DNA from 4 places in the Labrenzia sp. THAF35 genome. Region 4 is predicted to be linked to each of the others. Evidence: riboswitches for the same ligand, from Rfam matches in the RefSeq annotation. Region 4 holds a riboswitch; each other region holds the start of a gene.

Region 1 (3,642 bases), on a different replicon from region 4:
ATCGCCGCCAGCACGATATCTGACTGCCATCGCCTCCATGCCCTCTTGACGAGCAGCGTCGCGGATATCGTGGGAAATCCGCATGGAGCAGAATTTCGGACCGCACATGGAGCAGAAGTGCGCGACCTTGTGGGCTTCCTTCGGCAAGGTCTCGTCATGCATCGAACGGGCCGTTTCCGGATCGAGCGCGAGGTTGAACTGGTCCTCCCAGCGGAACTCGAAACGGGCGCGCGACAGGGCGTCGTCGCGGACCTTCGCTGCCGGATGACCCTTGGCGAGGTCGGCGGCATGGGCGGCGATCTTGTAGGTTATGACACCGGTCTTCACATCATTGCGGTCGGGAAGGCCGAGGTGTTCCTTCGGCGTGACGTAGCAGAGCATCGCCGTGCCGAACCAGCCAATCATCGCGGCACCGATGCCCGAGGTGATATGGTCGTAACCCGGCGCGATGTCGGTCGTCAGCGGTCCGAGCGTGTAGAACGGCGCCTCGCCGCAGACCGCAAGCTGCTTGTCCATGTTCTCCTTGATCTTGTGCATCGGCACATGACCAGGGCCTTCGATCATGACCTGGCAGTCTTTCGCCCAGGCGATCTTCGTCAGCTCTCCGAGCGTTTCCAGTTCGGCGAACTGCGCTGCGTCGTTGGCGTCGGCAATCGAGCCCGGACGCAAGCCGTCACCAAGTGAAAAGGAAACGTCGTAGGCACGGCAAATGTCGCAGATCTCCTCGAAATGCTCGTAAAGGAAGCTCTCCTTGTGATGATGCAGGCACCACTTGGCCATAATCGAACCGCCGCGCGATACGATGCCGGTAACGCGGTTGACGGTGAGCGGAATGTAGGAGAGCCGGACACCGGCATGGATGGTGAAATAGTCGACGCCCTGTTCGGCCTGCTCGATCAGCGTGTCGCGGAAGACTTCCCAGGTAAGGTCCTCGGCAATGCCGCCAACCTTTTCCAGCGCCTGGTAGAGCGGCACCGAGCCGATCGGAACCGGCGAATTCCGGATGATCCATTCACGAATGTTGTGGATGTTGCGCCCGGTCGATAGGTCCATGACGGTGTCGGCGCCCCAGCGAGTCGCCCAGACCATTTTCTCGACTTCCTCCGCCATCGACGAGGTGACGGCAGAGTTGCCGATATTGGCGTTGATCTTCACCAGGAAGTTCCGGCCAATGATCATCGGCTCCGCTTCCGGATGGTTGATATTGGCTGGGATGATCGCGCGCCCGCGGGCGACTTCCTCGCGGACGAAGTCCGGTGTAACAAAATCCGGGATCGCCGCGCCGAAGCTCTCTCCATCACGGGGAAGCTTTTCGTTTGCAGCCTTGCGACCAAGGTTTTCCCGGATGGCGATGAATTCCATCTCTGGCGTGATGATGCCGGCGCGGGCATAGGCGATCTGGGTGACGGTCTTGCCGTCTTTGGCGCGGCGCGGTTTCTGCAGGTTAGGGAATTGCAGTGTCAGGCGCTCGCCGGTGGCAAAGCCGTTGTCTTCCGGCTTGACCATGCGGCCCTCATATTCCTCCGTGTCACCGCGGGCGGCGATCCACTCGGCGCGAAGGCGCGGCAGTCCCATTTCAATATCGATCGCCTGGGTCGGGTCGGTATAGGGACCGGAGGCATCATAGACCGTGACGGGCGGTTCGCCGGCGGCCGGATGGACTGCGATCTCGCGCACTGGTACGCGGATATCGGGATGAATTTCGCCCGGCTTGTAAACCTTTGTAGAGGCAGGCAGCGGCCCCTTGGTGATTTCGGGCGTAATAGTCTTGGTGGCAATGTTCATTCTGAGGCTCCAATCTTTCAAGTTGGAGACCCAGTTCGAAGCCGGAATGATGGAAAGACGCCATGACGCTCCGGATTCTGGGCAACGTCGTACTGCAGCGCTTGCACCGTCCCTACGCCAGTATGAACTGGATCAGGTTCAACGGGTCACTGCGCTGCCATCAATCAACGGCCCAGCAGTATCTCAGCCCCTTGCCGGGGCACCCCTGGTAACGTTGCCATCGGCCATCATCCACGTGCGTTTGTCAATACAGAGATGCTTGGCTCGACGAGGAAGTGCTGTCACTTTGGCGGCAAAAGGTTGAAGGAAATGTGCCGGGTGACTCCAAAAAGTTGTCCGCGGACAACAATGCGAAGTTCTTGTCGAAACTAGGCTGAAAAATGCACTTGGTTAAGCGTTTGTAAATTGGTAACGAATCGGAGCATATTGTAACAGCGCAGTTTGAGGCGTAGTTTTCAAAAATGCGCAGTTCGAGGATTTTTCGAGATGGACACCAATCTTCTGGTTGAAGGTGCTGCTGAACACCTGCCAACGACACTTTCGGCGGACGCGAATGAGCTCGCTCATCAATTGCAGATACATCAACGAAAAATCTTTCCACCTGCTTCTCAAAAGACTATCCGAAGATTTTCGCCTGCAGAAGCAGCTAAATTGATTGGCATTAAGGAAGGCTATTTACGTCAGGTCGCCGCTGATGGGCATGGCCCCGAACCAAACGAGAACGGTAGGCGCACATATTCTGTCGAGGACATGGATCATATACGTCAGGTCTTGGACGAGAAAAATGGCACGCCAAAATATGTGCCGATCCGTCGGGGAGATGAAAAGCTTCAGGTTATCACTGTAATGAACTTCAAAGGTGGTTCCGGAAAAACCACCACATCTGCTCATTTGGCTCAGTTCTTGGCGTTGCGTGGATACCGCGTTTTAACAATTGACCTTGATCCACAAGCATCATTGTCAGCGATGTTCGGACATCAACCCGAACTAGATGTCGACGAGGGAGAAACGCTTTACGGTGCTATCCGTTATGAAGACCCTCGAGCCTTAAGCGAAATCATTCGATCCACATATACGCCAAACCTCCATATTGTTCCAGGCAATCTTGAATTGATGGAATTCGAGCATGAAACGCCCAAAGCAATGTCTGAAGGACGTTCAGCGTCCATGTTTTTCGCCCGAATAGGGGAGGTGCTGACAAGCGTTGAAAGCTATTACGACGTTGTAGTCATTGATTGCCCACCTCAGCTTGGCTTTCTAACGATGTCGGCCTTAAGTGCGGCCACAGGAGTATTGATCACCGTACATCCACAGATGTTGGACGTTATGTCTATGTCCCAATTTCTTTCTATGACAGCTGAATTGATGAGTGTTGTCGAAAAGGCCGGAGGGCGTACCAGCTATGATTGGATGCGTTACTTGGTTACTCGCTTCGAACCAAACGATGGACCACAAAGCCAGATGACCGGGTTTATGCGTTCAATATTTGGAAATCGCATGCTTCAACATGCGATGCTTAAATCTACTGCTATTTCTGATGCCGGTGTTACCAAGCAAACTTTGTATGAAGTCGAAAGAAGCCAATTTGTGCGCGGTACTTATGATCGCGCAATGGAATCTATGTCTCTCGTGAACCAGGAAATCGAAGACCTCTTAAACGTGACTTGGGGACGGAGGTAAGGGATGGCACGCAAAGACCTGATCAGTTTTTCGTCGGACGAGGATGGTGAAATCCAAGGGGATCCAAATAAATCGGATCGCCCACTGGCGGGCATCACGCCAAATAGACGGTCAAGTTCACCGGTTGGAGGCATCGCAAAAACTCTTGGCTCACTCTCAAGTCAGATGGACCGTGCT
Region 2 (3,642 bases), 2.7 Mb from region 4:
GCTGCGATTTCCTTGCGCAGGACTTCGTCGCTCGCGTCCTTGATGCGCAGTTGAACCAGTTTGACGCCAAGCGGAACCAGCCGCTCGATCCAGTCGGAACTGTCGACGATGAGGTAAAAGGGATCGAGCTTCATTCAAACACCGCCATTCCGAGAACCGGGGTAGAAGGAACCGCCATGTCGCGAGGTTCCAGGGGTTGGGCTTCATAGGCCAGGCGACCGGCCTCAATTGCAACTGCAAAGGCTTTGGCCATTGCGACAGGGTCTCCGGCCTTTGCGACAGCCGTATTCAGCAGTACCGCATCGAAACCGAGTTCCAGAACAGCAGCCGCATGGGACGGTCTGCCAAGACCGGCATCCACAACAAGTGGGATGCCTTTGAAGTGACTGCGATAAGCACGAAGGGCATCCGGATTGACCGGCCCTTTCGCCGAACCGATTGGCGCACACCAGGGCATCAACACCTGACACCCCGCGTCAAGCAACCGTTCGCCGACGACAATATCGTCCGTCGTATAGGGAAACACCTTGAAGCCGTCATCGCTCAGGATACGTGCGGCTTCAACTAGGCCAAAGACATCCGGCTGCAGGCTGTCGTGATGACCGATTACTTCCAGCTTGATCCAGTCGGTTCCAAAAAGGTCGCGTGCCATTTTTGCGGTGGTGACGGCTTCCTTCACCGAATGACATCCGGCAGTGTTGGGCAGCACCTTGACGTTCAGTTCCCGGATCAGGTCCCAGAACCGGCCGCCTCCGCCACTTCCTGCCGTTTCGCGCCGAAGGGACACCGTCAGAATTTCAGCCCCGGATACCTTCACCGTGTCCGACAGAATTTGGGGAGATGGGTACTGGGCAGTTCCAAGCAGGAAACGCGACGCAACGCTTTCGCCATAAACTTCAAACATGGGCGTCATCCTCCCTGCATCGGCGACAGGATCTCGATACGGTCGCCAGCTTGAAGGACGCAAGCGCTTCGTTCTTCAGCACAAACCAGATCGCCGTTGCGCGCCGTTGCAAGAAACTCATGGTCATAGGCAAGTTCGTCCAGAAGCGCAGCTAGCGTCGCGCTGACAACTTCCTTAGGTTCGCCGTTAATGGTTAGCTTCAAGGGACATCTCCTGAAGGTGTTGCACGATCCTGCCTGCCGCCTCCATGGCAAAATGCGGAGCAAGCAGGAAGCCGTGCCGGTAGAATCCGTTCATTGACAACGTGTTGCCGGTAAACGTGAGACGAGGAAGATTGTTTGGATATGCCGGACGGATGCCCACCCCGGTTTCGATGATCTTTGCCTCGGCAAATCCCGGATGCAGGCTGTAGGCGGCATTTAGAAGTTCCATGGTGGACCGAACACTGACCGCTCCCTGGTCACCGCTTTCGATCATGGTTGCCCCGACCATGAAAACACCGTTGTCACGAGGCACGACATAGACCGGGATGCGCGGGTGCATAAAACGCACCGGCCGCGAAAGCGAGACATCCGGCGCGTGGAGGATCAGCATTTCACCGCGTACGGGACGCAAGTGCGGATCCGGCGAGGCCATGCCGGTACAATCGGCGACAATATCGGTCGCCGCGGTGAAGTGCTGCGCCTCTAACCTCACCTTGGCACCGCTTTCAGACACCTTTGCCCGCAATGCCGTGAGGGCCTGCCGCGGATCGAGATGGGCTTCCCCGGCAAAATGGAGCCCCTTTGCAAATCGGCCTGCGAGGTCCGGTTCGAGTGCGCCCAGCGCGTCAGCATCGAGCCAGGCAAAGCCGCTGGTTCGAGAAGCAAAGCGACTTAACTCGCCGGTATCGCGCGGCGCGGCAACAACCAGCGTGCCATTGTGCGAAACCTGTCCCGGCAGGACCTTGCTCCACCAGCCAATGGAGGCTTGCCCGAGCCGCAGAACATCTTCCTCGGCACTTTCCCGCTCACACCATGGCGCCAACATGCCGCCTGCGAGCCAGGAGGCACTGGCGGTGAGATCCTTGTGTTTTTCCAGCAGCTCCACCCGCACACCGCGCGAGACAAGCTCATGTGCCAGTGCTAAACCGGCGACACCCGCCCCTTTGATACAGACCTTCATTCCGCCTCTCCTGCCAGGATGGACGTCAGTCGTTCGACATCACGGAATGTCTGATAGCCCGCTTGCATTCAACGGATCTCCGTAAGGACCGGAAAAGGTCGCGCATTTCGGACATTCGGCTTGGAAAGGTGGCCGGGGTGGAGCATTGCCGTGGCGAACGCAGTTGGCCGAGAACACCTTCCCTTCGCCAGCATGACCTGGATCAGGTTCGTCGGGTCCCTGCACTGCGCAAGTGCGCCAGCAGTATCTCAGCCTCTTCTGGAGGCACCCCGGGTGAGCCCCTGTTGTGCCGCCCGTCAGGCGCACCTGTCAAGAGACAGGATGAGCCTTCATCCTTGTTGCCAGGGTCGCGCCAGAAAGTCGTCGATTTCGGCAAGGGTGCTGAACCGATAGACTTTCAGATGGTCCGGAGGTTCGCGGTAGATGTGCTCCAGCTTGGCTCTGGCGGAGTGTCTCGTTCGCCAGATGAACCTCAGGAATTCAACAGTTTGCCAGTTGAACTGCTCCGGGCAGCCCTCGGCCAGATCCGGACGGCTTTGCCCATTGTATTTCACCGACCGTTTCAGCACTCGAAATATGCGGCACGTCACCGGGACATCGAGCCAGATGAAAGTGTCGGCACGTTCGAGACGTTCCGCATAGGTGCTTGAATGACCGCCCTCGAAGATCCACACATCCTTCAGATGGACCTCATGCGTCAGCCGGTCTTTCTCTGCCCGCGTCCGCTCGCTCCAACCGGAGCGGTAGTGGATCTTGTCCATATGATAGACCGGCAGTCCGGTTTTCCGCCCAAGGGCAACGGCAAGCGTGCTTTTGCCCGAGCCCGGGCCGCCAACGATCATCACGCGTTTCATGTCGCACCAAACAAAAGCAAGGAAGGGCCGGTCGTTATACAGATTGTACAGGGGATGAAAACCCGAAACAGACTGTTCAATGGACACTTCGGCTTCGCAGGCCCTATCTAGTTTGCAAGACAGAATGTTCTTTGATGGAGAGGCAGATGAGCTGGTTGAATTGCCCTGATCCCGTACCTGGAAATGCTGCAAGCTGTGACCCGATTGAAACGATCATCGTACCGCGGACATCCGACCTCGGCGGATTTTCGGTAAGACGTGCCTTGCCGTCTGCCAGGCGGCGGATGGTTGGCCCGTTTATCTTCTTCGACCAGATGGGCCCGGCAGAGCTTTTGGTCGGCGGCGGTATCGACGTGCGCCCGCATCCTCACATCGGGTTGGCGACAGTTACCTATCTCTTCGAAGGAGAGATGTATCATCGTGACAGCCTTGGAACGGAGATTGCGATTGCCCCCGGTGCTCTGAACTGGATGAGCGCCGGCAAGGGCATCGTGCATTCCGAACGTGAGAGGCCGGAACGCCTGCAGGAAAAACGTCCCCTGTTCGGCCTGCAGAGCTGGGTGGCCCTGCCTAAACATCTGGAAGAGACAGACCCGACCTTCCAGCACCACGGCACAGAAGAACAGCCGGAATTTGCCGACAAGGGCGCTTCAGTCAAACTTATCGCGGGCGAGCTTTATGGCCACAAGGCACCGGTAAAGACAGCGTCCGACATGTTCT
Region 3 (3,642 bases), 1.1 Mb from region 4:
AGAGCCGGCACCAGTTCCCCTGCAGCATAAAGCCGAACGCGCAGGCGACCACCGGACATCAGCTCGATCCTGTCGGCAATGCGCTGCGCCGTGACCCCGGGCCCCGGCAGGTTCTTTGGCCAGGATGTGACCATCTTCCATTCCAGCGTCGCCTGCTCCTGCGCCACCGCCGGGGCGGCCAATGCGCTTGCACCGGCGGCGGCGGAAGCCCCCAGAAGTCCGCGACGGCTGATCCGTCCGGTTTCGGTTTTTGGCTGATCGGTCATCTCACTTGCTCCAGAACGCGTGGAAATGATGGACTGGCCCGTGACCACTGCCAATGTGAAGCGTGTCGGCAGCGGCGATGGCAGCCTGAATATAGGACTTGGCGGACCTGACGGCCGCTTCCATGTCCTGCCCCTTGGCGAGACCTGAGGCAATCGCGGATGACAGGGTGCAACCGGTGCCATGCGTGTTGTCGGTCTTGATCCGCTCTGACCTGAGCCAGACCGCATTGCCGTTGCGATCCAGAAGCAGATCGGCGCTATTCGCGCCAGACCCGTGCCCGCCCTTGAGCAGAACCGCGTTGGCTCCAAGACCGAGCAGACGTTCTGCCTGCGCCTGCATTTGCGTTTCGTCAGCGGCAACATCGCCCTGCAACATGCGGGCAGCTTCATGCAGGTTCGGGGTAACAATATCGGCCAGCGGCAGCAGCAAGGCAATCAGCGTGTCGACCGCACTGTCGGCAAGCAACGGGTCACCGGAGGCAGCCACCATCACCGGGTCGAGCACAACCGGGCCTGTCTCATGTGCCCGAAGCCCCTCAGCTACCACCTCGATCGTATCGACACGCGACAGCATGCCGATCTTTGTCGCCTTGACGGCAAGGTCCGAGAAGACGGCTGTCATCTGGGCCCGCACGAACTCCGGCGGCACATCATGGATGGCGCTGACGCCGAGCGTGTTCTGCGCCGTCAGGGCTGCAATAACACTGGCACCAAAGACGCCGTTTGCGGAAAAGGTCTTGAGATCAGCCTGAATGCCGGCTCCGCCGCCGGAATCCGATCCTGCAATGGTTACCGCAATTGCGGTCATGGGAACCTCCTGGGAGTAGATGCCGAAAAGCCTGCGTCAGCCGGTCTTGAGACGGGCTTCAATGTCGCGGTCAGTCAGGCAATAGAGTGCGTCGAGCAACTCCGGCACCAGACTGCCTGGCCCGCCTGACCGGCCGGCAGCGATTTCGCCGGCAATGTTGAAGACGGACAGTCCGCAAGCAGCTGCAAGCGCCCTGTCCTTTTCGATACTCAGGAACGCCGCCAGAACCGCACCGCCGGCACAGCCGGTGGCCGTCACGCGTGACATCAGTGGATCGCCGTCGCGCAGCAGGAAATCCTCGCCGCGGCTCTCGACCCTGTCTTCTGGGCCGGTAACCGCAAAAACCGTTCCGGCCTCGATCAATGCATCAGCATCCGCCCGCTCCGGCAAGAGAGCGTTGAGTTCTTCCGGATTGAGCCGCACCAGATCCGGCTTCAGGCCCAGCAATTCGCGTGCATAGGCGCAGCGCACGGGAGACCGGTTGACGAAAACCGGATCGACACAAACCGGACGTCCGGCAGTCCTGGCAGCTTCGATCGCCAGCGGAATGGCCGCACGGCGTTCCTCGTCGAGGGTGCCGAGGTTCACCAGCAGCGCATCAGCCCCGCCGGCAAAGGCGGCAACTTCCTCCCGCGCGATGGTCATGGAAGGAACGGCACCGAGCGCAAGCAGCACATTGGCGGTGAAACTCTGGGCGACCGCGTTTGTGATGGCGTGAACGCGCGGCGTTTTCTGCCGCACCCTTTCCAGAAGGGTGAAGACCTGTTCGGCGCTCAGGGCCTGTGTGGAAGCAGCGACGGAAAGGCTCATGACGGCTCTCCTGCGACAGAAAGCCCGTTGCCGGTATTCCGGAAAAGACGTGTTGAAGGGAGTGGTGTGTGCATCATGATCTCAAATCCCTCCGCCGGTATCAGCCGGATCAGGTTCAAGGAGTTGGCAGGCCGCCTCTCAGCCCGGTCCAGGATGGCCGGGCACCCCCATGAGATGATTGCACTGCTAACAAGCCGGCCGTGCGATTGCAAGACCCGCCTTGTGCAGAGCGGCTACTCGGCAATTGACTGGCGGGAGGAGATAGGCGATGTCCTAGTCTGCTTTCGTGAATCTGTTGCCCGGCATGTTTGGCTGACCGAACAGCCCGGCTGATGGTTCAGGTGACACGTTCACCCCCTTCAAACACCAACTGCCCGGAGCGCCCCATGGTACCGTTTTTCGTGATGATCAAATGCCAGTTGGGCAAGACCTACCAGGTCGCCAATGCGATCGCCGATGCGGAAATTGCGTCCGAAGTCTACTCCACCTCCGGCGACTACGATCTTCTGGTGAAATTCTATGTCGACGACGGCTCGGACATTGGCCACTTCGTGAACGAGAAGGTCCACCCGATCGACGGCATTCAGGACACCAAAACCATCATTACCTTCAAGGCCTTCTGAACTCAGACCCGGAAATTTTCCATGAAACTCATTAAAATCGCCGCCCTTTGCCTGCCCCTCGCTCTTGCTCCGATCGGCTCGACCGCGTCCGCGCAAGGCATGCCGCCGGAGCAGATCAAGCAGATCCTGGACCTTACCAAAGCCAACTGGGTGTCATTCCGCGACTGGCAGGGCCAGGAGCTGATCTATTTCACCCACCTGGAATCCTGGAAGTGCGGCATCGACTATGTCTTCTACGGATTGAACGACGACCCGATTGAGCAGGAATGGCAACTGGAAGCCTGTGACCCGGACAACCAGAATGTCGTTCTGAAGGACAAGCCCTATCTGGAGCTGCCCCTGGGGTCGGCCCAGTCGATCAGCGTGCAGCTGATCTTCAAGGACGGCACCAAGAGCGCTGTTGAGCGGTTCGAATACAAGTCGCAGTAAGGCCGATTTCGGAAACCACCCGCATTCGCCGTCATTCCGGACAAGCGCAGTAAAGCTGCGTGCCGATCCGGGATCCAGCGCATCAGCGTGAGCAAAGCGAACTCTTCTCTCTTTGTTTAATGCCGCGCCTAAGGCGCGAAATAAGTCTGGATTCCGGATCGGTGCACAGCATTGCTGTGCTTGTCCGGAATGACGGGGAAGACAGCGGGACCTGCCCTCTTGTCTCTCCCCCTACGAACGCGAGGGCGATGACGCCCGGCGTGCCTTTGTCCGGTCCAGCCCGAGCTTGTGCTCGCGGTAGATGACGAAAATACCGGCGGCAATCACGATCAGCGCCCCCAGCACCACTGCAGGCAAAGGCGTTTCGCTGAACACTACCCAACCGACAATGATCGCCCACAGCATGTTGACATAGTCGAACGGGGCAATGGTGGAGGCATCCGCGAACCGGTAGCTCTGCGTCAGCAGGATCTGGCCGACACCGCCTGCAAGGCCGATCAGCAGAAGCAGACCTGCCGTGGGCAGGTCCGGAATGATCCAGGCCTGACCCGGCAGCAAAAAGCCCAACGGCAGCGTGAGCAGCGACAATACGGACGACATGCCCGCAAACCAGGTAACGATCGTGGACGTGCGCTCCGTCTCGCACAACTTGCGCACGGTGATCATGGCGAGCGCGGCAAAGCCGGCTCCTGTCAGGCCGATCAAG
Region 4 (3,642 bases):
GAGATCACGGCCGAGCAGCTGCGTCTGGAAGAAGCCATTCGCAAGGTGGAAGCCGAAGCCGCCCGCGAAAGCCTCGGTCTCAGCCCCACTGTTCCGAAGGTCGAAACGCCGACCCCGGCGCCGCAGGTTTCCGCGCCGCCCGTGACACCGCCTCCGGCTGAGCCGGTGGCAGAGGCTGCGCCGGAAGCGCCTGCGCCTGCACCACAGGAACCTGAAACAACTGCAGCACCGGTGGTGGATACCCCGGCTCCGTCGCCCTTGAAGGAAACCCTGACACAGGCCGAAGCGCTTGGCACCGCGGCCAGCCAGGCTGTTCACCACGCCAAGGAAGCTGCCGACCCGGGCGCTGCGCCTGTGCGCCAGGAGCCCTCTTTCGGCGGACCTGTGCAGCCGGAACAGACAGATGATGGCCTATTCGAGCCTGCGGATACCACCGGTGCGGCCGATCCCGCCGATCAGGCTTATCCAGGCGAGGAAACAGCCAAGCCGAAGGACAAGTCGGCCTCCAAGAAAAGCCGCTCCAAGCGCGCCAAGCCGAGTGCTTCGGATGCGCTGCGTGGTGATTCATCCGGCAGCCGCACCGTTCCGATCGTGATTGCTGCGGGTGTCCTGTTGCTGGTGCTCCTGGGCGCCGGAGCCTATTTCCTGATGCCTGCGGGCGATGAGACAGCCGATAGCGGCAACGTGCCGGTCGCGTCTTCTTCGCAAACGCCTGTCGATACGCAGCCGGACACCACGCCGGAGCCTTCGACCGCTGCCCCTGTCGGAGAAGGTGAAGAGCCTTCGAAAAACACCGACCGCCTGTTGAACGAAGGCGAGACCGATGTGGTTGCCCCGGATGCACGTACGGTAACCACGACGACGATTACCGGACAGTCTGATTCGCCTGCGCCGGCCGATACACCGCAGGTCGATACACCAGCTTCCGCTGCGCCCGAACCTTCCCAGCCGTCCATCGTGACGAGTGGAGAAAACGATCAGTCTTCTGCGACCACCGAAAGCCCGATTGCGGTGCCGGAAGACAATCTCTCGGCCATTTCGCCAGACGAAACTTCACCGGCTCCGTCCGCTACGGATGCGGATTCCTCGGTGCAGCGCTCCATCCTTTACGAAGAAGGGGAAGAGTCCGGTGGTGCCGGAACGGCTGCGCAAGGCGCTGTCGTTTGGGGTGTCGATGAAGAAACGAATCTGGACGGCAAGGCTCTCGCGGTTCTGAGCGCCTCCATTGAAATCCCCGAGCGGGATGTGAAGGTCGACATTCGCATCAAGCCGAATGACGATACTTCCTTGCCCGCCAGCCATCTGGTCGAGATCAAGTACGAGTTCCCGGAAAACTTCGCTCCGGGTGACGTCGTCAACGTGCCAGGCCTGGTCATGAAGCCTACGGAAGAAGCTCGTGGCGATGCGCTGATCGGCGCTTCCGTGAAAGTGTCTCCGGGCTTTTTCTGGATTGCCCTTTCAAGCTTGCCGAACGAGCAGCAACGCAATCTCGCCCTGCTGCGTGAACGCGGCTGGATTGACATTCCGATGCTTTACGAAAACGGCAAGCGCGGCATCTTGACCCTGGAAAAGGGAACCGCCGGTGCAGATGCCGTTGAAAAGGCGATCACGTCTTGGCAAGCCGGCTAAGCGCCAGCCTGCCTCCTTTCAAAATCTGAAGAAGCCGCCTCACGGCGGCTTGCCTTTTTTCGTCACACAAGGCATGGTCCGCCTTGGTCCGAGGGGTGTTCCGGTTACCGGAGCTGAGATGGCGTAATGCCGAACCCTTAGAACCTGATCCGGGTCATGCCGGCGAAGGGACGGAATCCTTAGCCTATTCCCGGATCTCCATTGTCATTTTCGGCTTGTCCGAAGACGGGAGATCCTATGCGTACTTGTCTGCGACCACTGCGGTCGCCGCACATCCGAATGCCGGTATCGGCTTTCATGCGTTCCTGTTGGCCAATGGCGGCGGAGGCTGCGGGATGATGGCGTTTGTGAAAGCTGTTGCCAGGACCATACTCGGCCTCCTGCTGACTGTCGTTATCTGGGCGGCAATCGTCCATGTGTTTGACACCCAGCATTATATCATGCCGGGTCCGGACCGCGTCTTTACGGCCTTTGTCAAACACGCAGGCTTCCTTCTGCATCATGCCGGCATCACCGCCTATGAGACGGTGCTCGGGTTTGTGCTGGGGGCAGCCGCCGGGGCATTGCTTTCCGTTCTTTTGTGGCTGTTTCCGATTGCTGCAAGATTTGCCATGCCGCCCATTCTGGTGACGCAGGCCCTGCCTGTTTTCGCAATCGCGCCGATCCTGGTGCTCTGGCTCGGTTTCGGGCTGGCCTCCAAGATCGTCGTCATCATCCTGGTCATCTTCTTCACGGTCACATCGACGTTTTTCGATGGCCTGCAGCGGCTTGACCCGGGTTTGTGCGATCTCGCCCGGCTTTATCGTCTGTCTCGCCTGAAGGAACTCTGGTTCTTTCGCCTGCCGTCAGGCTTGCCGGCGTTTGCCTCCGGCCTGCGGGTGGCCGCGGTGTTCGCTCCCATGGGGGCGATCATTGGCGAATGGGCCGGGGCAAAAGGAGGCCTGGCCTTCATCATGCTTCAAAGCAGCAACCGGATGCAGGCGGACATGATGTTCGCCGCCCTGATCCTGCTCGCGGCGATGGTGCTGATCATGCGCTTTGCCGTGAACCATCTCACCCGACTTCTTGTTCCCTGGCAGCCGCTCACCTAGCTGCCGCTCTACGGAGGACCTCATGAAAAAACAAATCCTGTCACTCGCATTGGCGGCCGGGCTGCTGGCATCGGGGCCGGTACAGGCCAGTGAGAAACTGACCTTGCTGCTCGACTGGTTCATCAATCCGGATCACGCGCCGCTTGTAACTGCGCAGAACATGGGTTTCTTCGAGGCAGAAGGCCTCGAGGTTGAGATCATCGAACCGGCGGACCCGGCGATGCCGCCGAAACTGGTTGCTGCCGGGCAGGGCGATATCGCGGTGTCCTATCAGCCGACGCTTCATGCGCAAATCGAGGAAGAGCTGCCGCTGAAATGGATCGGTACGCTGGTGGAGACGCCCCTCAATTCGCTCATTGTGCTCAAGGACGGCCCGATACAGGAACTGAAGGACCTCAAGGGGAAGAGTGTCGGTTTTTCCGTGTCCGGCTTCGAGGACGCGATGCTGGGCCAGATGCTGCGTTCGGCCGGTTTGACCATGGATGATGTCGAGCTGGTGAACGTCAATTTCGCGTTGTCAGGCTCTCTGCTTGCCGGTCAGGTGGATGCGGTGATCGGCGCATATCGCAATTTCGAGCTCACCCAGCTCGAAATCGAAGGCAAACCCGGCAAGGCTTTCTTCCCGGAAGAAAACGGTGTGCCGATCTTTGATGAGCTGATCTATGTCGTCAACAAGGACAAGACGGACGATCCACGCTTCGCCAAGTTCCTGGCAGCCGTGGAAGCGGCCACGATCTATCTGAGCAATCACCCGGAAGAAGCCTGGAATGCCTTCATAGAAGCGTATCCGAACCTCAATGACGAGCTGAACAGGCGGGCATGGTTCGATACGTTGCCGCGGTTCGCCAAGCGTCCGGCTGCACTTGATGAAGGCCGCTACCAGCGCTTTGCGGAATTCATGGCCGAAGCCGGTCTGATCAGC

The links. Region 4 has a riboswitch for thiamine pyrophosphate ahead of FIU93_RS10460 (ABC transporter permease). Riboswitches for the same ligand answer to the same signal wherever they lie in the genome.
Region 1: linked by a shared signal. The riboswitch ahead of thiC (phosphomethylpyrimidine synthase ThiC) and the one ahead of FIU93_RS10460 (ABC transporter permease) in region 4 are both predicted to bind thiamine pyrophosphate.
Region 2: linked by a shared signal. The riboswitch ahead of thiO (glycine oxidase ThiO) and the one ahead of FIU93_RS10460 (ABC transporter permease) in region 4 are both predicted to bind thiamine pyrophosphate.
Region 3: linked by a shared signal. The riboswitch ahead of FIU93_RS15425 (hydroxyethylthiazole kinase) and the one ahead of FIU93_RS10460 (ABC transporter permease) in region 4 are both predicted to bind thiamine pyrophosphate.

The regions. Positions count from the first base shown of each region.
Region 1 covers NZ_CP045383.1:101-3,742, forward strand. The annotation lists gene thiC (phosphomethylpyrimidine synthase ThiC) at 1-1,785, opposite strand, end outside; TPP riboswitch at 1,877-2,002, opposite strand; gene repA (plasmid partitioning protein RepA) at 2,272-3,465, shown strand; gene repB (plasmid partitioning protein RepB) at 3,469-3,642, shown strand, end outside.
Region 2 covers NZ_CP045380.1:4,975,809-4,979,450, forward strand. The annotation lists gene FIU93_RS22915 (thiamine phosphate synthase) at 1-134, opposite strand, end outside; gene FIU93_RS22920 (thiazole synthase) at 131-904, opposite strand; gene thiS (sulfur carrier protein ThiS) at 910-1,107, opposite strand; gene thiO (glycine oxidase ThiO) at 1,091-2,068, opposite strand; TPP riboswitch at 2,230-2,350, opposite strand; gene FIU93_RS22935 (DNA topology modulation protein FlaR) at 2,398-2,922, opposite strand; gene FIU93_RS22940 (pirin family protein) at 3,069-3,642, shown strand, end outside.
Region 3 covers NZ_CP045380.1:3,373,769-3,377,410, reverse strand. The annotation lists gene FIU93_RS15435 (TRAP transporter substrate-binding protein) at 1-266, opposite strand, end outside; gene thiD (bifunctional hydroxymethylpyrimidine kinase/phosphomethylpyrimidine kinase) at 268-1,074, opposite strand; gene FIU93_RS15425 (hydroxyethylthiazole kinase) at 1,111-1,884, opposite strand; TPP riboswitch at 1,953-2,063, opposite strand; gene FIU93_RS15420 (Lrp/AsnC ligand binding domain-containing protein) at 2,271-2,507, shown strand; gene FIU93_RS15415 (hypothetical protein) at 2,529-2,936, shown strand; gene FIU93_RS15410 (DMT family transporter) at 3,168-3,642, opposite strand, start outside.
Region 4 covers NZ_CP045380.1:2,271,573-2,275,214, forward strand. The annotation lists gene FIU93_RS10455 (hypothetical protein) at 1-1,629, shown strand, start outside; TPP riboswitch at 1,711-1,817, shown strand; gene FIU93_RS10460 (ABC transporter permease) at 1,875-2,720, shown strand; gene FIU93_RS10465 (ABC transporter substrate-binding protein) at 2,743-3,642, shown strand, end outside.